Regions from separate parts of the Alteromonas sp. genome, predicted to be linked through region 3. Evidence: predicted binding sites of a transcription regulator. Region 3 holds the regulator's gene; each other region holds the start of a gene.
The links. The regulator sigma-54, encoded in region 3, starts transcription at its own class of promoters, with help from an activator protein. The targets are predictions, from matches to a motif close to GTTGGCACGNNNNTNGNNT.

Region 1 (9,926 bases), on a different contig from region 3:
TGAGAGTGCCCCGGCTATCAATAATTTCCCAACTGACTTTGCCACCGAACCGCTCAATTGTTGCGTTTGTCAGCACACTGGCAACCCCGTTTCCTTTTTCGCTGTGAACAAGTTGCCTGCCGATGACCGGTGCGTGTTCAGGTGGCGCATTATTCAGCGGATTGGCTATCCGCAACGTCCATTGACCGGTGCTGACAACCTGAGTGATGCTCACGCCGTTGTCTGTTTCACCGGACGCTTCCTCACAGGCATTAACGACAATATTTGTAAGCGCAGGCAGCAGGGTGCGGTCAGCGTGAATATTGCAATCGTTATTACAGGTTTGCCAGTGAATAAGGGCTTCCGGTCTGGCAAGGGTCAGACTATGCCGTAATGCTTTGATTAATCCTGAGCTGCGGTAGGTTGTGGTGCGGGACTCTCTGACATCATCAGCCACTTCCCGCCAGTCAGATAACAAACCATTCAGTCTGCTGACCTGTTCACTGAGCTCTTTTATGAGTGCCGGATCCGGGCTGTCCCGCCACTCTTCCAGTAGTAAATTAATTGTCTGAACCGGCGTCGCAGCATCATGGGTAAGTTGTGCGGCGGCAGTGCCAATAGCCAGGAGTTGTTCATTTCTTAACTGAGTTTCTCTGAGCGCAACAATAGCCGCATTGCGCTTTCTTAACTGGCGGCGGTAATAAAAAATGATGGCTGCGATAAACACGCTGGTGCCGGCAAAACTCCACACCATATTGGCCGCATGCTGCGCCATACCATCATGATGAGAAGCAGGGGAAGCAAGCAGTTGTAATAACTGGGCACCGGTACTGATAAGCAATACCGCCGTGGCCAACCTGAAGGGAAGTTGTACCAGACCGGCGACAAGGGGGATCAGTAATATGATGGCGTAGGGATTACTGGCCGCACCGTTCAATCCGATAAGCCAGTTTATCAGCACGATTTCCAGCACCGTGCAGACAAACAACGCTACGGCGTTCAGCCGGCGCTTTTCGGGTAGCAGGGTGAGCAAGATCAGTAGCATCAGCGTGGATTACCGCATTGTCTGTTATTCCGGCGTACTGCTTCTGCAGAGCGGGCCTGATTATAGAGTGCTCTGCGGCGTACAACCGCAGAGTATAAAGTGTTAAGGCTAAAACGCCAGTGTTACGCCAAGGTCAAAAGACCGCCCCCTTCCGGCAATCTGCGCGAAGCCCTGTTCCGGCGTTTGCTTAAACTGAGCAATGTTGACGCCGCCAGCGGGCTCTTCATACCAGGTATCCAGCAGATTATGGATGTCGAAGTGGAAAGTCATATTACCCTGTTGCCATGCAGTAGACAGATGCAGCAGTGACCAGGCGTCAGTGGTGTTCTCATTCCGCCGGTTATCCACATCGTTTTTACTGCCTGTCCATTGCCACGATAATGCACCTGAGAACGACGATATGGCATATTCCAGGCTCATAGTATTCTGTACCGGTATGATTTGGTAAAGATTGCCTTCTCCGTGACGGCGCTCACCTTGTTGCCAGCTGAACGCTGTTTTCCAGGTCAGTGCCCCTGCTTCATTGTCAAACAGACGCTTCGATGCTTTTACATCAGCACCGGTAAGGGTGGCGTCTGTGTTTATAAATTGCAGAATGTTTCTCTGTCCTGCAGCGGAGTCTGTGCGGTTGAAAGTACCGGAGACATCGACGTCAATGTAGTCTGATACCCGCGTGTACCAGATACTCACTTCTGCTGCCCAGTCTGATTTTTCAGCTTGCCAGGACACCGACGCTGTACTGGCGGTTTCAGGTGCAAGATTGATGTTGCCGATATAGCCGTTGCCGTCCCCGAACCAGCCAATCATGGATGTTGCCATGGCGCTGGCTCCCCAGCTGTAGCGTTCATAAAGGTTAGGGGCGCGGTTCTTTCTTGCAATACCTAGGGTCAGGCTTTGATCGCCGGATAATTTGCGTGTAGCCAGCAACGTGGCGTCGAACAGTGTGTCAGACTGACTCCGGTCTGCTGAATTAAATGCGCTGGCTGCTGCCAGATTGTTTGTCATCATCGTCCCGCTGCTCGTTGTCATATCACCTATGGACATGCCACCCATGGACATTCCATCCATGCTGCTGTTGACATATGCCTGAACTTCACCGGTATCCGTTGTGACATATTCAGCGCGCAGTCCCGCCTGGTACTGCCAGTCTTTATCAGCGGCGGACAACCATTCAGCCCAGGCTGCAAGGCGGTCCCGCTCCCCGTCATTAATGTTGATGTAGTCATTGGGGCCCATCATGGCTGAGCCTTCCACAGCCGGCCACCAGTCGTCCAGGCGATTGGCGTAATATTCCTGACCAAAAACAAAGGTACCGCTGTTATCTGCCGGCATTGTCCACTTCAGCTTTACTGCAGTATCGTGGCTGTCTGTGTTCATTGGCATCATGCCTGTTTTCTCCGCCGTGAAGAAACCCATTTCATGGGTGGTATGACGGGTACTGGCGGTGGCATCCAGGGCAATATCTCCGAACTGTCGCTGGTACAGTGCCGTAATGCCTGTACTGGTATTGTCAGTCATGTCCATGTACTGGTTCGGGAAGCCCTGATAGGGGATACGCTGGTGAGAAATGCTCAGTTGCAGGCGTTGTGATGCATCCTGATAACCACCACTCAGCAAATGGTTTGTGGCTTTATAAAGGGTATCAGGTACCAGGTTACCATGCCCGTCTTCGTAGCTTTCTGCTTTGGACTGATTTCCTGCATAGCTCAGATACCATGTGTCACTGGCAACAGTGGCATCAGCGCTCAGGGTTCTGCCATTGTCGTTGCTTTGATAAAAATACCCCAGCGACCCTTTCTCAAACGTTACCGTATTACTTGAATTGAATGCCGGTGTGAAAGTAGACAATGCAATAACCCCGGCAATATTGTCACCGCCGGCACTGACCGGAGATACGCCCGGTAAAACGGCAATGGTATTGACCTGATTGGCGGAAACATATGACAGAGGCGGGTTCATCTGGTTACCACAAGCTGCAGTAACAGGCACACCGTCGGTGAGTAGCTGAATGCGGTCACCCATCATACCGTTCATCACCGGTATTGCAGAGACACCGCCTGCTGCTGAAAACGTGATACCGGCTTGTGCCAGACGGGATGAGAGGTTCTCATCACCATGAAGATGAGGCTGGCGGGTGGTGACTTCGATGGTTTCCACCGGAGTTTCTCCGGCAGAAGCTAATGTACTGAGCAGTGTGGTTGCAGACAACACAGCATAGGGGAATGGTTTCACTTACATTTTCCGGTTATTAAATCCGGCGATAGTGTAACGGCGGCGTCGCAAAACCAACATGCGACAAATTGTCGCACATGTTCAAAAGTTAAGCGTTTGAGAAGTTTAGTGATATTTATTTGGCTTTACGGAAGATAAGCCCTTATTCAGGCTCAGAAATCATGTAACAATAGCCGTTCATCCGGTCCATCCTTGTCATACTAATGATTAGTTGCGGCTTTATCATATTGGTTATACGTTTCAGGTATAAAGTTATTCTGTAGGATATTGTAGTGTCTGATAATCTGGTTTCTGTTAAGACTCTCGATAAAGAGCAACTTAAACACGCAACAATTTTTTCCGGTATCAGCCCGAAGGCCATGCGCCGGGTGTTTGCTGCGTGGTGTATTTTTTGTGTTGTAGTCGCCATTATTGTGGTTATGGCTCCTGATTTATCTCAGGTTTTCCAACTTACCGTGTTTGGTGTACTGATTGCGTTTACGCTGGCCATGTTTGGTCAAAGCCGCATCGCTGAAGGCTGGCCGGCTGTACTTTCCAGTGACAATGAAATTTGCGTGATCCGCGATCCGCAAAAGCGGGAATTTATTTGTGTCCCTGTCAGTCTGGTTACCGCAGCTGAACCCGCGCTGATAAAGCCAAATAAAAAAGCACTGGCGCTAATGCTGGATACGCAGCGGCTATCGGAAAACGATATCAGTACCCTCAATCAGGCGGTCTGGCCACGGGACGACCGGTTGCTGGCTCTTGCGCACTTTATATCCCGCGATAAAGCATGCCAGAAAATTAATTCCTTCCTTTCCTGATATTCATTTCTTCCTGCGTTTGCACAAAAAATGAGCAGGTGCGGGGAGGCTTGTCCCAATTTGACCTGCCATGGGGACAATATTCACAGATAGAATTGTTTTTCAAATTTCATTAATGGTAATGTTGTCTTACCTTTGATCGTGAAATCAGTACGCTTATTTCTTTAATGTATTGATATTTAGGGTTAATACTGATTGTGGTGGTATCTAAAAATTGGTAATAAACGCCGCTTATAGAGAGATGGCGTGAATTCTGCAAACGTAAATCCTGCAGATTGAAGTGCAGAAAGGTAGCAAATTGATTGCTGCACCTGTAGCACCAGTACAAGTTAAATGTGCGTTTCCTTAAGTTTTAGGGTCCATGAGACCTGTCGCAGAAATGCGGACAGAGTGTGAAAACAGCAAGGAGGCAACATGACCCCCGGTACAATTTTACAAATTCTGGTCGTTGAAGACGATCCTGTGGTAGCAAGCCAGTTAACCTGCTTTTTGACCGGACTGGGATGGAGAGTGGATTTTGCTGCCAGCGGAAAGCTGGCTATCCGTCTGAGCAAGGCTCAGCGGTACGACGCTATTCTGCTTGATGTGGCGATGCCGGATTTACCCGGTGCGGATATACTGGCACAAATAAAACAAGCCTGTGATTCGCCGGTATTACTGATGAACCCCGGGCAAGACCCCGCAGGTAACGCAGCCTTTGCCGCTGCAGATGACAGTGTTCCTGATCCTTCAGACTACCGTGACATTGTGAGTCGTTGTCAACGCTTTGCCACACAGGAACCGCTGGCAATCACAGCCTGACAAAATACCTTCAAAAGAGAGTTCATGTAAACCTGTAGCTGAAAAGCCACAGGTTTTTTTATGCCTGTTTAACTGATGGACTAGTTCTTAGTCTCAGTGTTGTGAGCAAGGGAAAGTGGTCGGAGCCTACATCCGGCATTCTTTCTATTTTGACCAGTTCGAAATGCTCAGTATGAAAGACATGGTCAAGGGGCCAGCGCAGCAACGGATAATCCGCATGGAAAGTGTTGAAAAATCCACGGCCACGACGGGGATCCAGCATGCCACTTATTTTTCTGAATTTTCGGGTTGTCGGTGACCATGCCACATCATTGAGGTCGCCGGTGACAATGGCCGGCTGCTTTAGCTTTGCCATTTCTTTTCCTACCCGTGTCAGTTCCTTATCTCTGGGTCCGGCAGATTTATTTTCTGTGGGACTTGGCGGTTTAGGGTGTACAAAATGGATTTTTACCTGAGTACCCGCCATTTCCTGCCAGATTTCCATAGATGGCACGTCATCTTCAATAATGAACCGGATTTTTTCGTTGCCGAAGGGGCGCCGGCTATAAAGATGCATGCCGTAAAGATTTTCCAGCGGACAAGAGAGGCGGTAAGGATAGTCGTCGTGAAGGACCGTTAATGCCTGCTCCCAGTCTTTGTTGCTTTCCAGCGTCACCAGAATATCCGGTTTACGTTGCCTGGTAAGATTAATCAGTGCGTCATAGTTATCGTTAGTCATTAATACATTGCTGGTGAGAATGCTTATTGTGCGGTCGTCATCAGTTGCCGGTACCTGATTCACTTCCGTGCGCCATACCGGTGTGTAAGGGATTACCCAGGCAAGTTGATAGAGCAAAGCACAGACAGCACCGGCCTGCATGCACAGCGCCAGTAAGGGCGTTTCGATATACCAGTATGTCCAGACTAAGGTGAGCACAAGTAAAATAAACGCCTGCTGCAAACGGGGAAACTCCCATACGCGGATTAACCAGTGCTGGCCGGGTATGTGAGGCAGTATTGCAGCCACAATAAAGAAAAGGGTAATGATAGAGAGTACTGTTGTCATGGCTCGTCCGCTGAAATTACTGTCCGGAATCAAAATATTTAGCTTACTTATATAAAGACTTTCTGTCCTGTTCGATCAAACGGGGTGATTTCAGCAATTGTAAATGCAAGGTAAAAAATACGGGGTTCTGAGAAAAGTTTGCATGAAGGGAAAGAGCGGAAAATTGGAGTCCACTATAAAAAATCATATCTTTCAGTTATTTAATTTGCTGGCATGAAGTTAGCTTCATTTATTTTGCTTGATAATTAAGGAGAGCAAAATTATGAAACGTTCAATTCTTTCACTGTTAGTAGCTGGTACATTAACTACTTCTGCTTTTGCAGGATCTATGGATACTGCGAACAAGTGGGAGGAAGGTGCCAAGGATGCCTGGATTGACGGCAAAGCTGAAGCAACATTACTGTTTAACGGTAATCTGAATTCTTTCGATATCAACACCGATGTTCAGAATGGCAAAGTTATTCTGACAGGTAAAGTTGATAACTCTGTCGATAAAAAGCTCGCGGAAGAGCTGGTAGCGAATATCGACGGCGTAACAGATGTTGATAACCAGCTGACCGTTGTAGAGGAGCATGACTCTGAAGCTATGGACGGTGATGACATGGATATGGACTCTGCAACTGGCAAACTGACAGATGCTAAAATCGCGACTGTAATCAAAACCCGTTTACTGATGGACTCTGACATTTCTGGTTTTGATATCGACGTGGATGTTGAGCAGGGCAATGTTACGCTTACCGGTACAGTAGACTCAGACGCTGAGCGTGACCTGGCCGTTGAGATTGCGAAAAACGCCACAGATGTTACAGACGTTGAAGACAACCTGAAGGTCGTTCAACAGAAAACAGCGATGAAAAGCGAATAATACTTTTTAACTGCATAATCCGGAAAGGGCTGAGTTATCTCAGCCCTTTTTTTATTGCGTCCCGGTTAGTGAGCCTTGCTGAAAAACCTTCCTTCCCGTCTGTGAAAATATTTCCCGCCTGTAGTAAAAAAGTATCATTTCTTTTTCAGGTCCACGTAAATTGTTTGGGTGTAATCGCCCGCATCCTTTCCCTCTGATTTTTCTTCAATGATAATGAATTAATACTTAAGTCTAATAAAACAGTAGGTTACGGAAAGACCGGTCAAGGCGTTGAAGTACGGCGGTGGCCTTTGCGGCATATCCGTGAGGTCTTTAAAAATATGGCGCGGAAATTGGAATATTAAAAATAGTTGTGAGAGTAAATAAGTCATTTACCGGAATTCAATTCTACGCACATAAGGGAGCAGTATGAAATTTCTGAAGACTAAACACCGTCCGTTACCGTCAACGTCATTTGAGCGTCTCATTCACTCGCAGCCAGTTTTTAACTGGTTCGATCGCTACGACAAACGTGACCACAAAGCCGGTAAGGCAACAGCAGGTGCAGTGATGGCGGAGGCAGCGACCGCTAAGTAAGTACAGGAAAGCGATCCGGACGGCCCTTGAATTAAACAACGATGGTGAAAAACATGAATTACTTAAAAATTGCAGTAATGACAGTGTTACTTCTGACCAGCCTTGTAGCTCTGGGGTCCGGAAAGCAACTTTCAACCTGGCTGGGGGAAACGCCGGCAGAAACATCAACCGGTGCTGATCTGGCAGAAGTTGAGGCGGTATTTAATGAGTTGGAATTTGACCCGGCGAATTCGTTTCATCAAATTCGTAAGCAAAGGATTGAGCATTATCTTGATTTGGCCCGTAACTATGATGATAGTGACTGGGACTACAGCAGGGATGAAGCTCTGCAGCGGGCTCAAAATATAATGAATCACCACGAAAGGAAGGAAAGTGGTATCTATGCCAGCTTATAGACAAGGTGCTTTCGCCTTAATTATTTGTTTATTTTTATTGGGCGGCTGTGCCAGCGCGCCCGACACGCCTGAAAATTCTGCTGTACAACCGCAGGACAACAAGCAATCACAAAATAACGAACCCGCGCTGGCTGAAGAGCTTGCGAAAGGGAAGGACGTTACCGTGCAAACCAGCCAGGGAGCCGTATCCGTTTCTCCGGTAGTGGTTGCAGTAGGTGATACCCCTGAGTCAGGGAATACCGGTGGTGAGGTGTATTACAATGATCCCTGGGAAGGGTTCAACCGGGCCATGTTCAGCTTTAATAATGTGTCTTATCAGTATGTACTTTTACCGTTGGCAGACGGTTATCATTATGTAGTGCCCGGTGTAGTAAGAGACAAAATCGGTAATGCCTTTGATAATCTCAGAGAGCCGCTGAATCTGGTCAACAACACCTTTGCAGGCGAGTTCAGTGAGGCTGGTGCAAACTTAGGGCGCTTTCTGATCAATTCTACGGTGGGACTGCTCGGCTTATTCGACCCCGCATCCGACTGGTTCGACATCAAACCGCAAAAGCAAACCATCGCAAATACCCTACAACGCTACGATATTGGCTCCGGCCCGTATCTGGTTATTCCCATTTTAGGTCCGTCTGATTCCCGGGGCGCGTTATCTACGCTCACCGAAGGGTTTGTCCATCCGGTAAATTACATTGCCGAACCACCGGAAAGCTATCAGTTGAGGATTTTTGAAGGTTTTGATGACTTCTCAAATCAGTCAGATACTTACAGAAAACTGTATGAGCAGGCTGAGGATCCTTACATCTTTTTCCGTAATCAGTACATTCAGGGACAGCGACGTGACGAACTCTTCGAACTCAGTGAACGCGAACAGCAAGATAACCAGTAAGCTGGCGGCAGGAATCATTTCAGCCCGCTGGGGTATTCTGGTTTTCTTTATTGCGGCTTTAGCGTGGCTGGGATTACACATATCGCAATTTCGCATTGATGCGTCCGCAGACACCTTACTGGTCAAAGATAACAAGCTCTACATTCAGACTCAGGTTGCTGATCAGACGTTTGCCCCGCAGGAATTCATTCTGCTGGCTTATGAGCCGGTTTCTCATGATCTGTTCAGCCGGCAGACATTTGATGATATTGCTGCGTTGTCGGCAGAAATAAAGAAAATCGACCGTGTCGAAGCTGTGACATCCATTATCACCGTGCCGCTTATTAATGATGCCGGTGCACTTACCGGCGATACCGATGTGGCTTCTCTGTCATGGGAAAAGCAGCAGTATTCTCCCGCGCAAATGAAATCGATGATGTCAGGCCATCCGATTTTTACTGATCTGCTGGTTAACCGTCAGGAAACCGCAACGGGCATTCAGATCGTTTTTAAAGACAATCCTGAACTGGCAGAAATTGACAAAGAAATCACCGCCATTCAGGCCAAAGTACTAGACGGCGGGAGCCTCAGTGACGCCGACAATAAGAAAATTGAAGCGTTAAAGGCGAAGGCAGACCCTATCCGGCAGCAACTGACCGCACAGCGCAAAGCCGAAATTGAACAAATTGAACAAATCACGCAGTCTGTGTCTGACAGAGCGAACACTTATCTTGGCGGCGCCTATGTCGTGGGCCAGCATCTTATAGATATCATCAAGTCAGACCTGGTGAATTTTGGCACCGCAATCGCTGCAGTTATCGTGTTACTTCTGGCCTTATTGTACCGTTCATTTAAGTGGGTATTCTTTCCGTTACTGTCCTGTGCAGTCAGTGTATTTCTGACCATGGGCCTGTTCGGGTTGCTGGATTTACGAACCACAGTCATTTCAGCCAATTTTGTGGCTTTGCAACTTATCCTTACCCTGGCGGTGATGATCCACGTCATCGGCAGCTACCGTGAAATAAGCCGGGATAACCCGGCGTATTCTCAACGCCAGCGCATTGTCGCTACGTTGGAAGATAAACTGTCTCCCTGTTTTTACGCCACGCTGACAACCTCTGTGGGATTCGGCGCTCTCATCTTTTCAGGCTTGCAGCCGGTGGTCGCATTTGGATGGATGATGCTGGCTTCCATGTTGATCACCATGGCGGTAAGTTTGCTGCTGTTCCCGGCTTTACTGTCCTTTTTACCGGCCAGTAAAGAAACGAAAGAGTACAGTTTTATTAAAGCTTTGCTGGAACGCCTGCGCCGGCTATC
Region 2 (9,926 bases), on a different contig from region 3:
TCCCCCTGATGTACATCAAGATCGATGATCATCACCGTATCGCAATCATCACGGGCCTGTGCCCTCTTCGCTGCCAGATACAAATCGTTAAATAAGCAAAATCCCGAACCGAAATCAGCAAAAGCGTGGTGGTAACCACCGGTAAGATTAAGTGCCAGTCCGTGTTCCTGTGCCAGTGCGGCAGTCAGACAGGTCCCGCTGACAGCGGTGAGGGAACGGCGGATTAATTGCTCTGACCAGGGGAAACCTATTCTGCGCATGGCCTGGTGATCAAGGGTGCCGCCGCAAAGTGCGCTGACATAGTCTTGCTGGTAAATTGACGTCAGATCAGCGGTTGTCAGCGCTTCAGGGATTGTGAAATGGCCGGGCGGCACGCCGCGGGATACCAGCGCATCATGGATCCCCTGATATTTTTCGATGGGAAAGCGATGTCTGACCGGCAGGTCAAGCTGACTGTAAACAGGATGAAAAACTAACGGAGGATAGGGCAAATTCATAAGCGGCTGACTGCGTTTTCTTATACGTTAACATGAGCCGGCCGCTTTGTTGTAGTCCTGTTAATGCGTCAGTGACATCACCACCTGCTTCACATTTCCTTCCATTTCTCTCACGGCATCTGAAATATCGTTTCTGCGTGACAGGGCATGATACTTTTCTGACGATGTCACAGAATTATTGATAACCTGCTCAACCTGTTTAAGCACCGCTTCCTGTTCATCGGCGGCTTCATTCAGTACAACGACGACGCTGGCAGTTTCCTGTATATCTTTCACCACCAGATTCAATGTTTCCAGCGCCGCGGCCGCTTCTCTTGCATTCACATCTGCCAGTGATTTTCCGGATTGCATAGCCACTACCGCACCCTGCGCTTCAGACTCAAAGCTTGAAAGAATGCCGTTGATTTCCCGCGTTGACTGCTGGGTTTTGGCTGCCAGAGCCCGCACTTCGTCGGCAACCACGGCAAATCCTCTGCCATGCTCCCCTGCTCTTGCTGCTTCAATAGCCGCATTCAGAGCCAGCAAGTTGGTCTGATCGGCAATTTCATTGATGACATTAACGACTTTGAGGATGTTATTACTGCGGGATTGCAGGGCATCAACAATGTCACTGGACTGATTTACTGTCTCAGCAAGTTGCCTGAAGCCGTCGTTAGCTTTTGAAAAGGTGGCGTAACAGGCGGCTACATTGGTTTCAGAGCTGTTAGTGGCGACGGCCACCTGGTCGGTAATGGCAACCAGACTCTGTACAATTTCTTTCAGTTTATCGGTACTGCTGTCCAGCGACTGACTGGTCTGGTGCTGCTCTTCTGCGCCGGCCAGAATAGCCTGACTCACATCACTCAGCGTAATAACAGCGTGGGCAACCTGAGACTCAGCCTGTTTGAGTTGTTCAACGGAGCCCCGCAACTTGTCCTGTAACGAGCGTGCAGAATCCGCCAGCGAGCCCAGTTCGTGCCCGCTGCGGTAATCAAGCTTGTAGTCATACCGGCTTTTTGCCAGAGCAGCAATGCAGGCCGCGATTTGCTTAACCGGTTTAATGACCTGTTTACGTAAACGTTGAACTACATACCAGGTAGTCAGTGCCGATAACACCAGTGCAGCGATCAGGATCATCCATAATGTGCGGCGGGTATCCGTTCTCAGGTTTTCAAAAGCATTGAAAGACTGCTCAGCGATGTTTGTTGCCACCGCTTCAAGTAATTCAGCAGGTTTGCGGTCAATGCCTTTCACGTAGGCGTCTGCCACTTTAGCATCGTAACCCGCTGTCACAAACGCGTCGAAACCTTCACGGTACTTTTCTGCCATATGATTATGGGCATCCAGAAATTCACGGATAGTGCTTCTGGCTTCCGCACTTATCGCCTGATTCGTTAATAACTTGCGGAACCCCTCCTGCACGTCAGCTTCCCGTTGCTGAAACCGCTGCCAGTACTTTTCCCTGTTGTCATCGTCATAACCACGCAGCAAGGTGTTTTTCCATTCCTGTACCTGCGTTTTAAAGGTATTCAGGATAGCTGTTACATCACGCTCTGACTGAACCAGACTGTTTTCCAGTTCATCAAAATGGTTGAGTAAGGCAAAAGATTTATACAGTGATGAAGAGTTAAGCATCACTAAGATAATAAGAGCTGCCATCACGGGAGTCATGACAAGCCGGCTGATACTGGAATATTTCAACATGGGAACCTGGTAAAACGCTTTTCGGGTAAATGTAATACTGAATCATTTAGACGAAAGTATTAGATGATGTTTTTATGACAGCAACATGACAGCAGGTTGCGAATGTCAGTTGAGGGAGTATGAAAAAGGGATAGTCAGTATGTGCATTTATACGGAAGGTAGCGGCGAACCGGAACAATTCGCCGCCGGAAGTAATTGAATCTCAAGGTTATTCGGTATCGAACGGTGCCAGTACCAGTTTGCCGATGGCTGAACCACTTTCAAGGATTTGGTGGGCTCTGAACAGATTAGCGGCATTGACCGGGCCCAAATGCTGGCCGAGTGTGGTTTGAAGCTCCCCCGCAGTAAGCATTTTGCTCACATCGCTGAGGATTTCATGTTGTTTAAGAATGTCACTGGTATTGAACAGAGAGCGGGTGTACATGAACTCCCAGTGAAGCGAAATACTCTTGCGCTTTAACAGACCGATATCCAGCGGACCCGGATCGTCAATCAGACCGAACTTGCTTTGCGGCTTCATTAAATCAGCCAGCGCGGCAATATGTGTCTGCGTATGCGTGAGGCTGGCGACATAGTCAACACCCTCTAATGACAATGCTTCGTACTGCGGAGGCAGAGGTTGTGAGTGGTCGAGTACATGATGTGCGCCCATTTTACTCACCCATTCCTTCGTTTCCGGTCTGGATGCCGTGGCAACAACAGTCAGACCGGTAAGTTTACGGGCAAGCTGAATTAGAATGGAACCCACACCGCCGGCAGCACCGGTGACAAGCAGCACTTTATCTTTACTTTCTTCACCCGGAGCAACTTCAAGACGATCGAACAACAGCTCCCACGCCGTCAGTGAAGTCAGTGGCATTGCCGCAGATTCAACATCAGACAGCCCTTCGGGTGCCAGCGCAACAATACGCTCATCTACCAGCTGAAATTCCGCATTGGTACCACTACGGGAAATATCACCGGCATAAAATACCTTATCGCCTTTTTTGAACAACGACGCATCGCTGCCTGTGGATTCAACGATACCCACCGCGTCCCATCCGAGGATTTTTACCTCATCAGCCGGAGGAGACACACTACGACGAATTTTGGTGTCTACCGGATTCACTGAAACGGCAAGCACTCTCACCAGCAGATCTCTTCCTGCCGGCACAGGAGTTGCCATATTGATTGCCTGAATTGCGTTTTCAGTCAGCGTTTCAGACGCCTGCTTATAACCATATGCGCGCATGTTTTATCCCTTTGTTCAGCAAACTGCTCTACATGAATGTGCTACACGATAACGCTTCCTGACACGCAGACGCCAGAGGAAAATCGTCGCAGTTGCTCAATAACGGGATAACATGACTCTTAATTAAAGTTAACAAATTGTTAATTCACAAATGATAAAAACAGATTGAAGTAATCGGTTTATCCAATTTTCTCTTATCACAAATCTGAATCATATTCTTATGGCCTGAAGTGTGACCAGAAACTATTCAATAAGGATAAACACATGAAAATGAAACTCTTACCCGTTGTCGCAGCTATCGCCATGGCATTATCGCCAAATGCGTACTCTGCCACTATGGATCAAAATGCGAAAGTAGTGGGCGAAGCCCCGAAGGGCAATAAATTCTGGTGGCCGGAACAACTGGACCTGTCCCAGTTACGTGCCCACGGTGTTGCATCAAACCCTTACGGCGAAAACTTTAATTACGTAAAAGCATTTGAATCACTGGATTTAAATGCCGTTAAAGCCGATATCCGCGAAGTGCTTACCTCTTCACAACCCTGGTGGCCTGCAGACTATGGTCATTACGGTCCGTTCTTTATCCGTATGGCATGGCACGCAGCCGGTACTTACCGGACTGTTGACGGACGCGGCGGTGCCGGTGGTGGTCAGCAACGTTTCGACCCGCTGAACAGCTGGCCGGATAACGCTAACCTGGATAAAGCACGTCGTTTACTGTGGCCAATCAAACAGAAATACGGCCGTAACATTTCATGGGGTGATTTAATGGCCCTTACCGGTAACGTGGCACTGGAAGACATGGGCTTTAAAACCTATGGTTTTGCTGGCGGACGTGTGGACGACTGGGAACCGGATCATGTTTACTGGGGCCCGGAAGAAGAAATGCTTACCGATCAGCGCCGGGACGAGAAAGGCAACCTGAAAGGTCCTCTGGCTGCGGTAGAAATGGGTCTGATTTACGTCAATCCGGTTGGACCTCACGGCAAGCCTGATCCGATTGCTGCTGCCCACGACATCCGTATGTCTTTCGGCCGCATGGCTATGAATGATGAAGAAATCGTAGCGCTTATCGCGGGTGGTCACACTTTTGGTAAAGCTCACGGAGCCAAAAAAGCAGACTGTCTGGGTAAAGAACCTGCTGCCGGTGATCTGGAAGACCAGGGCTTTGGCTGGAAAAACAGCTGTGGCAAAGGTAATGCAGAAGACACGATGACCAGCGGACTGGAAGGTGCCTGGACGGTGACGCCGACGCAGTGGACAACAAATTATCTGGATAACCTGTTTGGTTTCGAATGGAAACAAACAAAGAGCCCTGCCGGCGCTATTCAGTGGATCCCTACTGCAGAATCCGCGGCGAACATGGTTCCTGACGCCCACGTTCAGGGTAAGCGTCACGCTCCCATCATGTTTACCACTGACCTTGCGCTGAAAGAAGATCCTGAATTCCGTAAGATTGCGAAGCGCTTCCAGCAGAATCCGGAAGACTTTGAACTGGCTTTCGGTAAAGCCTGGTTCAAACTGAATCACCGTGATCTTGGACCGAAAGCCCGTTATCTGGGTGCTGAAATCCCGGCTGACGACCTTATCTGGCAGGATCCGATTCCTCAAGTTGACCACAAGCTGGTTTCAGACAAACAAGCTAAACAACTGAAGAAGGACATTCTGAAGTCAGGTCTGTCTGTACAGGAATTAGTGCGTGTCGCCTGGGCGGCTGCAGCCAGCTACCGTGATACAGATATGCGCGGTGGTGTAAACGGTGCCCGTATTGCTCTTGCTCCGCAAAAGGACTGGGCAATTAATAATCCGGCAGAAGTACAAAAAGTGCTGGGCAAGCTGAAAGACATTCAGGCCGGTTTCAATAAGAAATCGAAGAAGGTCAAAATTTCTCTGGCCGACATGATTGTACTGGCAGGTGCCGCAGGTGTTGAACAGGCAGCGAAAGACGCCGGTGTTGACGTGACCGTTCCGTTCATTCCGGGTCGTATGGATGCCACACAGGAAATGACAGATGTTGAGTCGTTCGCGGTACTGGAACCGACTGCTGATGCTTTCCGTAACTACTGGGCTGAAAGTAACTACCGCTCACCGGCTGTGATGATGGTCGATAAGGCAGACATGCTGTCACTGAGTGTGCCTGAAATGACAGTTCTGCTGGGCGGAATGCGTGCCATGAACGCGAACGCTGACGGTTCAGCACATGGTGTACTGACAGGCAACCCCGGTCAGCTGACAAACGATTTCTTCGTTAATCTGCTGGATATGTCTACAGAGTGGAAAAAGTCAGAAGATGACGTAGCCATTTATGTAGGTACAGATCGTACTTCAGGCGAACAGAAATGGACTGCCACACCGGTTGACCTGATCTTCGGTTCTAACACTGAATTACGGGCCATTGCCGAAGTGTACGGCTCTGAAGATGCGAAAGAGAAGTTTGTTACCGACTTCGTAGATGCATGGGTAAAAGTAATGCGCAACGATCGCTTTGATCTGAAACGCAGCTAATTCCCGCCCTCTATATACCTCGTTAAACCATGCCCCCGCTTAAGGGGGCATTTTTATTTCCCCCGCTTATGAATGAACCTGTCAGCAGGTCTTTTCGTAAAACCTCCGGCAATCTGCACAATCAGGCAATCATTAAAGAGCATCAGGCATGCACACCCCTGGTGTTTTTACTTAAAATTTCCGTTATCAGGATATGCCTGAGCATGTAACGACAAATGAGGCTATAGTTATGAAAACAATTGGATATGCGGCTCACTCGTCAGACGCCCACATGGTTCCTTATCATTTCGAAAGACGGAATCTGCGCGACAATGACGTAGCCATCGAAATTCTTTATAGCGGCGTTTGCCACTCTGATCTTCACACCGTAAACGGCGACTGGGGCGACCAGCCTTATCCGTTAGTACCGGGACACGAAATCGTCGGTAAAGTCATAGAAGTTGGCGCAGACGTTAAAAACTACAAAGTGGGCCAGCACGTAGCTGTAGGCTGTATGGTCGACAGCTGTCAGTCCTGCGACCAGTGTGACCACGGTGAAGAGCAATTTTGTCGCAATGGTATGACGCCCACTTACGGCGCACCGGACCGCATCAGCGGTGAAATTACTCAGGGCGGGTACTCAAAGCACATTGTTGTGCGCGAAGAATTCGTTCTGAATGTACCTGAATCATTAGACCTGGCCCGTACTGCACCTATTCTTTGTGCTGGTATCACCACTTTTTCTCCTCTGCGTACCTGGGGCGTTAAAGAAGGCAGCCGCGTAGGCGTAATTGGCCTGGGTGGTCTGGGTCATATGGCGGTTAAACTGGCAGTGGCCATGGGCGCAGAAGTAACCGTTCTCAGCCGTTCTGACTCCAAAGCAAGTGAAGCGAAGAAGCTTGGCGCAACCGGTATTCTGGTTTCTAAAGATGAAGAAGCAATGAAAAAGGCGGCCAGCTCCTTCGACCTCATCATTGATACCGTTCCGGTAAAACACGACCTGGACCCGTACACACCGCTGCTGGATGTTGACGGCACCATCGTCATTGTTGGTCAGGTTGGCCCCATGGAAGACTTAATGTCTGTCCCTCTGGTTTTCGGCCGCCGCCGCGTAGCAGGCTCTCTGATTGGCGGTATCAGGGAAACTCAGGAAGTACTGGATTTCTGTGCTGAGCACAACATTCACCCTGAATGTGTGATGATTAAAGCTGATGAAGTGAATGAAGCATTCGCAAGCCTGGCAAAAGGTGACGTAGCCCACCGTTACGTGATTGATATGTCGAGTCTGGAAGTGTAAACCTTCGGACAGTCAAAAATAAGAAAGCCCGCAAAATGCGGGCTTTTCTGTTTAGCTACGCTTTCTTCGGGTAAAGAAGCCAGCCATAGCCAGAGTAATCAATATCAGAGTGCCGGGTTCAGAAACACTTACCGGACCTGTCGCTCCATTCAACAAGTAGTTAATACTATTGGAGAGGAGAATATTACCATCAGATACATCATAGGTATCGAACAAGCCACTTAACAGTAATGAATTGCCACTATTTCCCTCGACAACTGCACAACCTGAACCCAACGTCCCCAGACATTGAGATGATGAGGATGCTATCCAGCTACTGGAAAAAATACCCCAGCCCGGGTTTGCCAGCATAAGCGGTGAAGACAGACCCGCAAAAATGGGGTGTGAGTCAATCGCAATATTTGTCCCGTTTGTACCTGAACGACCTGAAGCTCCCAATAATGCAGATAAACCTGAATTATCAAGCCAGGTTGTACCTAATATAGAGCCCCCGTTACCCAGATAAGTATCAAGACCTGAAATACTGCTGAAAATATCGTTATTCTGTTCGCCAAGGATTACCAGATCCCAGCTTTGTGAAGCAAGCTGAGTATTGAAGTCTGTCACCGACGTTACAGTTGTCGTTTGAACGTCCAAACCAGATAATGTTAGTGCGCCAGGTACAGACGATGTGGCAATAGTGTCATCTTCAAAATAAAGAACAGACGCAATTGATACTGATGTATGACCTAAAATCAAAGCAATTAATAATAGTGATTTTTGTATATTTAGTTTCATTTTCCACTTCCTGTATTTATCAAAACCTCAGTTTTGCCTAACAAGATTTGAGCCAAAAAAATAACCCCTAAATTTCAGTCAGATAGATAATTGTTAATATTTAGTTGCAAAATAAACTGACAGTTAAAAATGCGATAATTGATAATTTAGAGACGAGAGCCCTAAATTTAAGAACAAAAAAGCCCTGCATTTGCAGGGCTATACATTATTTGAACGATGTCATTAAGACTAATGAGAGAACTTATTCCCACTCAATGGTTGCAGGCGGCTTACCAGAAATATCGTAAACCACGCGGGAAATGCCGTCGATTTCGTTGATGATACGGTTAGACACCTTACCTAAGAAATCGTATGGCAGGTGCGCCCAGTGTGCGGTCATGAAATCAATGGTTTCAACCGCACGCAGCGATACGACCCAGTCGTATTTACGGGCATCACCCATTACGCCAACAGAACGTACCGGCAGGAATACGGTGAATGCCTGGCTGACTTTGTGGTACAGATCAGCAGCGTGCAGTTCTTCGATAAAGATAGCATCAGCACGACGCAGCAGGTCACAGTATTCTTTCTTGATTTCGCCCAGTACGCGTACGCCCAGACCAGGGCCAGGGAACGGATGACGGTACAGCATGTCGTATGGCAGGCCGAGCTCCAGACCAATCTTACGTACCTCGTCTTTAAACAGCTCGCGTAATGGCTCGACCAGACCCATCTTCATGTCTTCTGGCAGACCACCCACGTTGTGATGCGATTTGATAACGTGGGCTTTACCGGTAGCAGAACCGGCTGATTCAATAACGTCAGGGTAAATTGTGCCCTGTGCCAGCCACTTGGCGTTAGTCAGCTTGGATGCTTCCTCATCGAATACCGCAACGAACTCGTTACCGATAATCTTACGTTTTTTCTCTGGATCCGCTTCGCCTTCAAGACGGGCGAGGAAGCGGTCTTCCGCATCCACCTTAATGATGTTCAGACCAAAGTGATCGCCGAACATGTCCATTACCTGCTGGCCTTCGTTTAAACGCAGCAGACCGTTGTCTACGAATACACAAGTCAGCTTGTCACCGATAGCACGGTGAATAAGCATGGCAACCACAGATGAATCCACACCGCCTGACAGGCCGAGGATCACTTCGTCATCACCCACTTTTTCTTTGATACGCTCAATGGCATCTTCGATGATGGCGCCCGGTGTCCATAGCTTCTCACAGCCACAGATGTCCATCACGAAATGAGTCAGCAAACGCTGGCCCTGACGGGTGTGGGTCACTTCCGGGTGGAACTGTACACCGTAGAAACGTTTTTCTTCGTTGTACATAGCCGCATGCGGACAAGATGGTGTCTGCGCGATGGTTTCGAAACCTTCCGGAATCGTCGCCACTTTATCGCCGTGACTCATCCATACGTCCAGCAGTGCGTTGCCGTTTTCGCCGATGTGGTCTTCAATCTGTGCCAACAGGTCGGTAGCTTTTAATACTTCAACCTGCGCATAACCGAACTCACGCTTGTTAGAGCCCTGTACGCTACCGCCAAGCTGTTCCGCCATGGTCTGCATGCCGTAACATACGCCAAGCACCGGTACACCGGCTTCAAATACGTACTCCGGGGCACGGGGCGAGTTCAGTTCAGTGACCGACTCCGGGCCGCCCGACAGAATGATACCGTCCGGGTTGAATCCGCGAATTTGCTCTTCGGTCACGTCCCAGGCCCACAGCTCACAGTAAACACCGATTTCACGTACGCGACGTGCAATCAGTTGCGTGTACTGGGAACCGAAGTCCAGAATAAGTATGCGCTGGCTATGAATATTGGTGGTCATGTTTTTACCCGTTAAATAAAACAGAAAGGCTGGTAGAGATACCAGCCTGACAAAATACTAGTTTAGCGGCGATTAGCCCAAACGGTAGTTTGGCGCTTCTTTGGTGATACTCACATCGTGTACGTGAGACTCGCCCAT
Region 3 (9,926 bases):
CGGTTTGCCGAAACAAAAATTGCGGTGAAAGATGCCCATCCGGCCGTTACCCGCGAAGCGAACTGGATCACCACAAAAAATGGTGGATTCGGGGCAGTACGGGAAGTCTGTGATGTAATTTTACAAGCGCTCGGTACGCTGGACACCATACACGGGGCCAGTGTATGAACCGTTTAGGGATCAGTATTTCTGCGCTGTTTGTTATGGCGCTGCTGATGTACCTTCCTGTATGGATGGCAGAAGAGCAGGCACCGGCGAAAAAAGCCGGTGCAGACGCCTTACGCCCTGCCTATAAAGCAAAGAATTTGACAACCACGCTGTACAACGAAGAAGGCAAACTCAACCACGAAGTCTTTGCCGCCTCTATGGAGCATTACGACCAACTAGGCTTTGTGTTATTCGACCAACCCAAATACACTGTCTATGTGAATGATGACGAGGCCCCATGGCAAGTTACCGCTGATGAAGGCACACTCTACAACGATGACCTGATCCAGCTGGAAGACAATGTGCTGATAAAAAGCCTGAACCCTGAAGAGTTTATCCAGACCATCACAACCAATTTTATTAAGGTGAATCTGGATGACAAAACCATGACTTCAGACCAGCCGGTAGATATACGCGGCGTACAGACCATCATTAAAAGTAACGGTTTCAATGCGAACCTGCGTACCCAACAATATGAGTTAATTGATCATGTGCAGACAATTTATTCCCCGGGCAGTTAGCCTTTTTGCAGTAATAACGCTGCTTGCTGTTGCCGGTGAGGCAATGGCCGGCTCCGGTGATTTTGAAAAGCCGATTACCGTGGATGCCAAGTCACAGTTTATCGACGGTAAGAAGAAAAAATCGGTTTTTAAAGACGATGTGAAAATCACCCAGGGTTCACTCATTATTGCCGCAGATGAAGTGGAAGCCATCGCCAGTGAAGGCGAAGGAAAAGAAATTTTTATCGCCCGCGGAAAACCAGCCAGTTATTCTCAAACCCTGGATGACGGTGCAAAGGTAAAAGCCAGCGCAAATGAAATTCGCTACGAAGTCGCCAAACAACTTATTTCCTTGCAAGGTGATGCGAAAATCCAGCAAGATACCAGCATGGTCCAGGGAGATAGCATCACCTATGACATGTCAAAAGAGCAACTTCTGGCAACCGGCGGTGAAAGTAACAGCAACGGCCGGGTAACCACGGTTTTCCGTCCTGACACAGTTAAAGAGTTGAAGGAAGAGAACAAGACTTCAGACAGCAACGAAAACGAGGGTAACTGAGTTACATGGCAACCCTGAGTGCGACTCATCTGGCAAAGTCGTATAAATCACGCCAGGTCGTCCGTGACGTTAGTTTATCGGTTTCTACCGGACAGATAGTAGGTCTGCTGGGTCCTAACGGTGCAGGTAAAACCACAACGTTTTACATGATTGTCGGTCTTGTGCCGCTGGATAAAGGCAAAATCCTCATAGATGAGCAGGAGCTGACTCACCAGCCAATGCACGAACGTGCCCGCCGGGGAATTGGTTATTTGCCCCAGGAGGCATCCATTTTCCGCAAGCTGACCGTACATGAAAACATCATGGCGATATTGCAGACGCGTAAAGACTTAAAAAGTCATCAACGTGAGCAGGAAGCGGATGCACTACTTGATGAATTTAATATTAACCATATACGTAATAGCACAGGTATGAGTTTGTCGGGTGGCGAACGCCGCCGGGTTGAAATTGCCCGCGCACTGGCAGCCAATCCGCAATTTATTTTGCTCGATGAACCCTTCGCCGGAGTTGACCCGATTTCGGTTAATGATATAAAGAAGATCATTCAGCACTTACGGGACAGAGGTATCGGTATCCTCATCACCGACCACAATGTCAGGGAAACCCTTGATGTGTGTGAAGAGGCCTATATCGTCAGTCATGGAGAACTGATTGCTCAGGGCACCGCAGAACAGGTATTAAGTAATCAAAAAGTTCGTGATGTATACCTTGGTGAGCAATTCAGGCTATAGTTAAGATATCGGGATGAGCATTTAGCGGAGATTTCGCCACCGGCACTCACACCGCTACAACCGGATGTCCTTTTTAGAGTTTATATAAGACGTAGATGAAACCATCTTTACAGTTAAAATTTAGCCAACAACTGACAATGACGCCTCAGCTTCAGCAGGCGATCAAGCTATTGCAGTTGTCTACGCTGGACTTACAACAAGAAATTCAGGAAGCCCTCGACTCTAATCCTTTGCTGGAAGTCGACGACAGCTCCGACAACGATGTAATTGAGAAAAATAACATCGATAATGATGACAGCATGCAAGAGTCTGCATCAGCCTCATCTTCTGACAGCATGGATACCGGGGAAGCACTGGAAAAGAATGATTTACCGGACGAGCTGCCCATCGACAGTACCTGGGATGAGTACATTTCTGCGTCTTCTGCACCCGCGCCCGGCCCTTCCGGTGGCGACGATGAACAAATCTTTCAGGGTGAAACCACCGAAAATATTCAGGACCATCTGCTGTGGCAAATGCGTCTGACACCTTTTTCTGATACAGACCGCGCCATTGCACTGGCGATCATCGATTCTATTGATGAGTCCGGCTATCTCACGGTTACCGTTGACGACATTCTGCAAAGCGTTAACAGTGAAGATATGGAAGAGCCCGTTGAAGAAGATGAGGTTGAGTGTGTACTTAAACGTATTCAGCTTTTTGATCCTCTCGGTTCCGGGTCCCGCACACCGCAGGAGTGCTTGTTAGTTCAGCTGGCACAATTTGCACCGGAAACACCGTGGCTGGAAGAAGCTAAACTGCTGCTCAGAGAGCATTCCGATCTGTTGGGCAGTAAAGACTACCGTACGTTAATGCGTAAAACCCGCCTGAAAGAAGATCAGTTGCGGGAAGCGATGCGTTTGCTGCAAACGCTTAATCCCCGTCCGGGCAGTGCATTAATTACGAAAGAACCCGAATATGTCATTCCGGATGTATCGGTTGCGAAGAAAAATGGCCGTTGGGTTGTAGAATTAAACCCCGACAGCCTGCCTAAGCTCAGTGTTAATCAGCAGTACGCTGCAATGAGCCGTAAAGCAAGAAACAGCAGCGATTCACAATTTATCCGCTCTCACATGCAAGAAGCTAAATGGTTCATTAAGAGCCTTGAGAGCCGGAACGATACGCTGCTGAAAGTAGCAAATTGTATTGTTCAGCAACAGATGGGCTTTTTTGAGCATGGCCCTGAAATGATGAAACCAATGGTGCTGAATGATGTCGCAGAAATGGTAGATATGCACGAATCTACTATTTCCAGGGTAACAACGCAGAAGTACATGCACACGCCCCGTGGTATTTTCGAGTTGAAGTATTTCTTCTCCAGCCACGTTGCCACTGAATCAGGTGGAGAGTGTTCATCGACAGCGATTCGCGCCCTGATTAAGAAGCTGGTTGCCGCTGAAAATCCAGGCAAGCCACTGAGTGACAGCAAGATTGCTTCGTTGTTGGCCGATCAAGGCATTATGGTTGCCCGGCGAACAATAGCAAAGTACCGGGAATCCTTGTCGATCCCGCCGTCTAACCAACGCAAAAGCCTTATCTAACTTAAGGCTGCTCAAAATAAGGAAGACGAAATATGCAAATCAACCTTTCTGGTCATCACATTGAGATCACTGATTCTTTGCGTAATTATGTCGATACTAAGTTCAGCAAACTGGAACGTCATTTTGACCACATATCAAATGTGCACGTTATTTTAAATGTTGAAAAGCTTAGCCAAAAAGCAGAAGCAACGGTTCATCTTAGCGGCGCGGAAGTCTTCGCCTCTTCCGAAAATCAGGACATGTATGCTGCCATTGACAGCATGGTCGATAAACTCGACAGGCAGGTCCTGAAACACAAGGAAAAGCTTAAAAAGCACTAATTGAATTCATGGATATACAAGCCATAGTCAGCCTGGACCGCACCGAGTGTGCGGTCCAGTGCAATAGCAAAAAACGCATTCTCGAAATCATCAGCGGGATTGCAGCTAAAAATAACCCCGATGTAGATGAAGCCACCGTGTTAAGTAGCCTGCTGGCCCGTGAGCGAATGGGCAGCACAGGTATAGGTAACGGCATTGCCCTCCCCCATGGTCGTCTGGCCGGACTGGAAAAAGTCATCGCCATTGTGGTTACCAGCACGCCCGCCATCGATTTTGATGCAATCGACAATAAACCTGTGGATATTTTCTTTACTCTGCTTGTCCCTCAGGAACAAACCGAAGGACATTTACAAACTCTGGCCATGGTTGCCGGGAAACTCAGCGATAAAGAAACCATAAAAACTATCCGCAAAGCTCAGACAAGTGATGATATTATTCGCGCATTACAGTAACTTAGTGTAATACGCACCGACAACACGTGACTTCAGGAGAAACGGCGTGAAGTTAATTATCATCAGCGGACGTTCAGGTTCAGGAAAATCAGTAGCACTTCGTGCCCTTGAGGATCTGGGGTATTACTGCGTCGATAATATTCCGGTTAATCTGCTACCAGCCCTGACACACACTGTCGCCGATGAATACGAGCAGGTAGCTGTGAGTATTGATGTCAGGAACTTGCCTAAAGAGCCTTCTGAGCTGGTTGAAATTCTCGACTACCTGCCTCAGTCATGGACTGTCACCATCGTATATATTGACGCAAGTGACGATATGCTGGTGCGCCGGTTCAGCGAAACCCGCCGGTTACACCCGCTGGCCAAACTGAATAAATCATTGTCTGATGCCATTCAGACAGAACGGGAATTACTGGCCCCCGTAGCAGAAAGAGCGGATTTGAATATTGATACCGACTCTCTGAGCATCCACCAGCTGGCAGAATTAATCCGCGAGCGTATCCTCGGTAAGAAAAGCTCACGACTTGTTCTGGTATTTGAATCATTCGGCTTTAAACACGGTATTCCCAAAGATGCAGACTATGTATTTGACGCCCGTTTTCTGCCAAACCCTCACTGGGAGCCGGATTTAAAACACCTGACAGGCCTGGATACACCGGTTCAGGTTTTCCTCAGTTCCCAGCCTATTGTGACTAAATTTATCTGGCAGATTCAGAACCTCATCACGACCTGGCTGCCGCACCTTGAACGGAATAACCGCAGTTATGTGACAGTCGCTATCGGATGTACCGGCGGACAGCACCGTTCAGTTTATGTAGCGGAATCACTGGCGAAAAACTTCCGGGAATCTCATCCTGATGTCCAGATCCGCCACAGGGAGCAAAGTAAATAATGCGCATAGAGAAATCTCTGACTATTGTTAATAAACTGGGCCTGCATGCCCGGGCTGCAACGCAGTTGGTGCAACTGGCGAATCAGTTCGATGCCGAAGTTATTTTACAAAAAGGCGATAAGCAGGCTAATGCCAATAGTGTACTGGGACTGATGATGATGGAAAGTCATCAGGGGGAACAGGTTACTGTGATCTCTGAAGGTCCTGATGCTGAAGCTGCAATGGATGCTGTTGAGGCATTAATTGCAGGCAGATTTAACGAAGATGAATAGCGCCGGCACACCACTGAGTGTGTAGTGCCGGCGAAGGCTTAAAGGCAAACCCGTTGAAACGTTTCATCAGTTTAATCATCTTTTTGACAGCGATGGCTTATCAAAGCTCTGTATGGTGTGCTGAGCACAGAAAAAGTCTGACAACCGGTGGTACAGCCTGGCCTCCTTATCTGTACATAACAGACAATAATGAGCCGGCCGGTGAAGACTACCAATTGTTGAAGTCGGTTTTAGGCAAGCTGGATTATGCACTGGAAAGCCAGATCCTGCCTGAAAGACGGGTCACTCAGCAAATAGAACTGGGGCAAATTGATGTAGTTACAGGTGCAGCTTTCACACCGGCGAGAGCACTGAAAAACTATTTTTCTGTTCCTTACCGCAAAGAAACCATCAGCTTTGCCTTTCATCCTTCCCATCATAACGAATATGCCGGCAAATCTCTTGAAACCTTACTAAGGGAAGGCAAAACCCTGGCGTTAAATACCGGTGGGTGGTTCGGCGACTGGTTTAATGAAACAGTCACTGAGCAGTACAGCGCGCAGCTTATTCATCTGGATTCCGTTAAACGGCGGTTACAGTTTCTGAACAGAGGCCGTGTCGATTTGGTGCTGGACGATATCAGAGTGATTAGCTTTAATGCTGAACTGCTGCATCTCGAACTGGAAATCAGTAATAATCCCGTTAACGTACAGGACGTCCACTTCATGTTCAGTAAACAATCTGTGGACCCGGGCTTCATCGATAAATTCAATCACGTCCTGTCTGACTATGTTAAAGACCCGGATCCTGCGATCTGAGCCTTCAACCTCACGTCTTATTCCGCTGCCGCATTGTCCCTGACATTTTTTTGCACCGTAATCGCGGCAAACAAACTCAGTACAAAAGCCATCCCATAAAATCCTTTTTCACTCAGCAACAGGTTGGCATTTACCAGACCAACGACTAACAGTGCAATAGCAGAACCAAGGCCAAACCAGCACAACATCAGGTATATTTTCGTTGTCTGTATGCCTTCCATTTTGTCCCGCACTGTTTTTTGTACAGACACGGCAGCAAACAGTCCAAAGAGAAATACAGCAAAGTAGTAGCCTTTTTCATTAAGTGGCATATCGGCATTCAGTAGTCCGGTGATGTAAGCAGCAAATCCTGTCAGCAGTGCAATAACAGAAGCAATAAAAAAGGCTTTCGTTGGTTTATTTGCGTTCATGATGATCTCCGTTTTATATCAGTGACTGGCATACAGCACGGTTTGATGTGCCACCAGTTGATTGTTTTCCAGATAATTAGCAATTGTGGTAAACGTAGCGGTTTGTATCGCGCCAGGATGGTCGCTTAACGACACACCGCTGCTCACCCAACTGCCTAACCGCAACTTCATTTTGTTAACCTTCACCGGCTGTGCTTTAAACCATGCCTGCGTATTGTTTTTCAGGCGATGACTGTCAGTAGTGTCGTAAATAGCAGCATTCAGCACATCAAGGGTGTACTCAGTGCAGTTTTGCTTTCCTTCCGTAAACGGGCTCGCAATAACGGAATAGGACGGTTCGTGAAGCAATTTCGCCTTGTCCTGCGCATACAGGGCAACGATTTTCTGCTGCACTCCCCAATCGGGAATAATAATGCCGGCTTTTAATTCTGTAGCTCCCCAAAAGAAATCCACCGGATAATCCGTTTTCAGTACGCTTGTACCCGGCTTATCTGCCAGCTGATATAAATTGTGTATTGCATACCCCTGCTCTACCGTGCCGTCATCCAGCGTAACATCGGAATACAGTGCAATTGCCGTATGGGTAAATGAAATACCTTCAGGCAAGTCTTCAGGCGCCCGTCCAACCCGCGCAATGATCGCCGCATAGGCTCCCTGCTCAGCCAGATAATGCTCGGTTTGCTTTGCAAACTTTATAATCGACTCCGGGGCGTGCCGGCGGGGGGCTTCTTCCTGACTGCCGGCAAATACAGGCAACGCCAGACACGCGAGCATTGCTATGGCGGACCTCATTGAGTTTTCCCCTGTGTCACGATAGTCTGGTTTATCACCACGTTGGGTGCCGGGTCTGCAGTAATCACCCGTTTTGTTACTGGTAGAGGTTTATTGCTTTTCTCAATGCTATGGTGAACGGAGTGGGCTGAATCTGCCGCAATCACTGCCACTCCTACACTCAAAACGACCGGTGCAACTGATACCGCGCTGGCCACAGACGCCGTTGTTTGCACGCTTTCCGTTGCTGCAAGCACACTGTGTTTACTTGCCTGACCGCTGTGTTGTATTGAGTCGTCGGCCATTGCACCGCAACTCAGTGTCAGTATTGCTAAACCTGATATCAATCCATGTTTCATTTTCAGTTCCTCAGTAGTGACTGTGTATTCACAGTAGTCCGGAGAAGAACATTAATAAACTCAAATAATTGATGTAGACTATTTCAACACCAAAAGTATCACTTATTAATACTATGCAGCAGATTAAGCAACTCATCGGCACCCTGAAACGCAGTTTGAAGCAGCGGGGTTTTACTTATAAATCACTGGCGGAGCGCCTTGACCTGAGTGAGGCAAGCATTAAAAGATGTTTTGCACAGGAAGCCTTTACTCTGGAGAGACTGGCACAAATTTGCGATGTGATGGACCTGACCCTCAGTGAACTGTTTCAACTCAGCGAACGGGAACAGCCCGCCCTGTCCCAGTTAACAGAAGAGCAGGAAAAAGAGTTACTGGCTAACCCGAAGCTTTTGCTTATGGCCGTGCTGGTAAGGGACGGATGGCAGTTTGACGATATCACCGGTCATTATGAGATAGACCCACTGGAAGGTGTCAGGCTGCTGGCAAAGCTCGATAAACTCAGGCTGATAGAACTTTTGCCCGGCAACCGGTACCGTCTGCGCATTGGCCAGAATTTCCGCTGGATCCCGGGAGGACCGTTAGCACAGTTTATGGAACAGGAAGTTATGGTGAAGTTCATGGCGCCGAAGCGGGGTGAGCCCTGGCTGTTCAGGCTATACATCCGCGGCCGCTATTCAGAGGAATCCATCCGGATCATTGAGAAGCGCCTGAAGCAACTGTCAACGGAAGCGGCAGAATTAAACGATGCTGATTCATCTTTACCGGTTTCAGAACGAACGCATATTGGTATGTTGCTGGCGATGCGTCCCTGGGAACCCTCCCTGTTTGAAAAGATGCGCAGAGAGCAAAGCGAAGCGCAGCAGCAATAAATCACCCCGATGCTCACAATTTGTGCAAACGGACTGTTTGTGACGATTCGCAGGCAGATATACGCCGCTTTCCCGATGACAGTTTCCGGAGGGTAAGGTATTCTTTATCTACCTCCCTGTTTGTTTCTCAAAGGATTTCCGTGGCAGAAGCACTCGAAAGCAAATCAGCACAAAGCCAGCTATGGGCTCTGAATGCGGCGTTAAATGACGGCCGTTTTGTTTCTGTGCGCAAAATGCTGCATGAGCTGCCACCCAGCGATGTTGCCCTGATCCTTGAATCCAGCCCGACCCGGACCCGTGATGAACTTTGGGACCTCATAGACGGCGATTTTCACGGCGATATTTTAGAAGAACTGTCAGAAGATGTACGTAACGGTATTATCAGCAAGATGGTGCCTGAGAAGGTTGTTGATGCCCTTGAAGAAATGGACACCGATGACCTGGCGGAAACGTTAAGCAGTCTGCCGGATGAAGTATTGCAGGACATTCTGCAGTCCATGGATACTCAGGACAGACACCGGGCAGAACAGGCGCTGTCTTACGGTGAAGAAACCGCCGGTTTTATCATGAACACCGACACCATTACGTTGCGTCCTGACGTAACTGTTGATGTGGTGTTGCGCTATCTCAGACTGAAAGGGGATCTACCGGAAAACACGGATACATTTTACGTGGTCAACCGCACAGACAATCTGGTGGGCATTGTGCCGGTAGCACGCCTGCTGACTGCGGATCCCGACGATAAAGTGTCAGAGGTCATGGATGATGATCCCGAAGCGATCCCTGTTAATATGCCTGACGGTGAGGTTGCCAGTCTGTTTGAACGTTACAACTGGTTGTCAGCCCCTGTTGTGGACGAGAAAAACCGCCTTGCCGGTCGAATTACCATCGATGACGTAGTCGACATTATCCGCGAGGATGCGGAGCACTCGATGATGAGTATGGCCGGTCTGGATGATGAAGAAGATACTTTCGCGCCGGTGTTACAATCTACCCAGCGCCGCTCCGTATGGCTGGCTGTGAATCTGGTTACCGCCCTCCTTGCCGCAGCGGTCAGCGACTTATTTGAAGCAACACTGAGCCAGATGGCCGTGCTTGCTATCCTGAATACCATCGTTCCCAGCATGGGTGGTGTAGCCGGTAATCAGACACTCACGCTGGTTATCCGTGGTATGGCACTGGGCCATGTCAATGGCAGCAACGCAAA

Region 1: the regulator sigma-54 is predicted to act here: its motif matches at 6,113-6,131, upstream of AC4PME_RS13405 (BON domain-containing protein).
Region 2: the regulator sigma-54 is predicted to act here: its motif matches at 8,008-8,026, upstream of AC4PME_RS03200 (PEP-CTERM sorting domain-containing protein).

The regions. Positions count from the first base shown of each region.
Region 1 covers NZ_CFHOXV010000024.1:42,079-52,004, forward strand. The annotation lists gene AC4PME_RS13380 (hypothetical protein) at 1-1,024, opposite strand, end outside; gene AC4PME_RS13385 (TonB-dependent receptor plug domain-containing protein) at 1,133-3,256, opposite strand; gene AC4PME_RS13390 (hypothetical protein) at 3,529-4,059, shown strand; gene AC4PME_RS13395 (response regulator transcription factor) at 4,474-4,860, shown strand; gene AC4PME_RS13400 (endonuclease/exonuclease/phosphatase family protein) at 4,919-5,905, opposite strand; gene AC4PME_RS13405 (BON domain-containing protein) at 6,168-6,770, shown strand; gene AC4PME_RS13410 (hypothetical protein) at 7,179-7,346, shown strand; gene AC4PME_RS13415 (hypothetical protein) at 7,400-7,741, shown strand; gene AC4PME_RS13420 (MlaA family lipoprotein) at 7,728-8,630, shown strand; gene AC4PME_RS13425 (efflux RND transporter permease subunit) at 8,581-9,926, shown strand, end outside.
Region 2 covers NZ_CFHOXV010000003.1:11,577-21,502, forward strand. The annotation lists gene AC4PME_RS03175 (histone deacetylase family protein) at 1-497, opposite strand, end outside; gene AC4PME_RS03180 (methyl-accepting chemotaxis protein) at 558-2,180, opposite strand; gene AC4PME_RS03185 (zinc-binding alcohol dehydrogenase family protein) at 2,389-3,411, opposite strand; gene katG (catalase/peroxidase HPI) at 3,676-5,916, shown strand; gene AC4PME_RS03195 (NAD(P)-dependent alcohol dehydrogenase) at 6,146-7,192, shown strand; gene AC4PME_RS03200 (PEP-CTERM sorting domain-containing protein) at 7,244-7,969, opposite strand; gene guaA (glutamine-hydrolyzing GMP synthase) at 8,211-9,788, opposite strand; gene guaB (IMP dehydrogenase) at 9,861-9,926, opposite strand, start outside.
Region 3 covers NZ_CFHOXV010000007.1:30,786-40,711, forward strand. The annotation lists gene kdsC (3-deoxy-manno-octulosonate-8-phosphatase KdsC) at 1-168, shown strand, start outside; gene lptC (LPS export ABC transporter periplasmic protein LptC) at 165-728, shown strand; gene lptA (lipopolysaccharide transport periplasmic protein LptA) at 697-1,266, shown strand; gene lptB (LPS export ABC transporter ATP-binding protein) at 1,272-1,997, shown strand; gene AC4PME_RS06620 (RNA polymerase factor sigma-54) at 2,093-3,577, shown strand; gene hpf (ribosome hibernation promoting factor) at 3,610-3,897, shown strand; gene ptsN (PTS IIA-like nitrogen regulatory protein PtsN) at 3,906-4,349, shown strand; gene rapZ (RNase adapter RapZ) at 4,396-5,241, shown strand; gene AC4PME_RS06640 (HPr family phosphocarrier protein) at 5,241-5,513, shown strand; gene AC4PME_RS06645 (substrate-binding periplasmic protein) at 5,567-6,310, shown strand; gene yiaA (inner membrane protein YiaA) at 6,328-6,720, opposite strand; gene AC4PME_RS06655 (DUF2145 domain-containing protein) at 6,739-7,512, opposite strand; gene AC4PME_RS06660 (hypothetical protein) at 7,509-7,850, opposite strand; gene AC4PME_RS06665 (helix-turn-helix domain-containing protein) at 7,964-8,719, shown strand; gene mgtE (magnesium transporter) at 8,860-9,926, shown strand, end outside.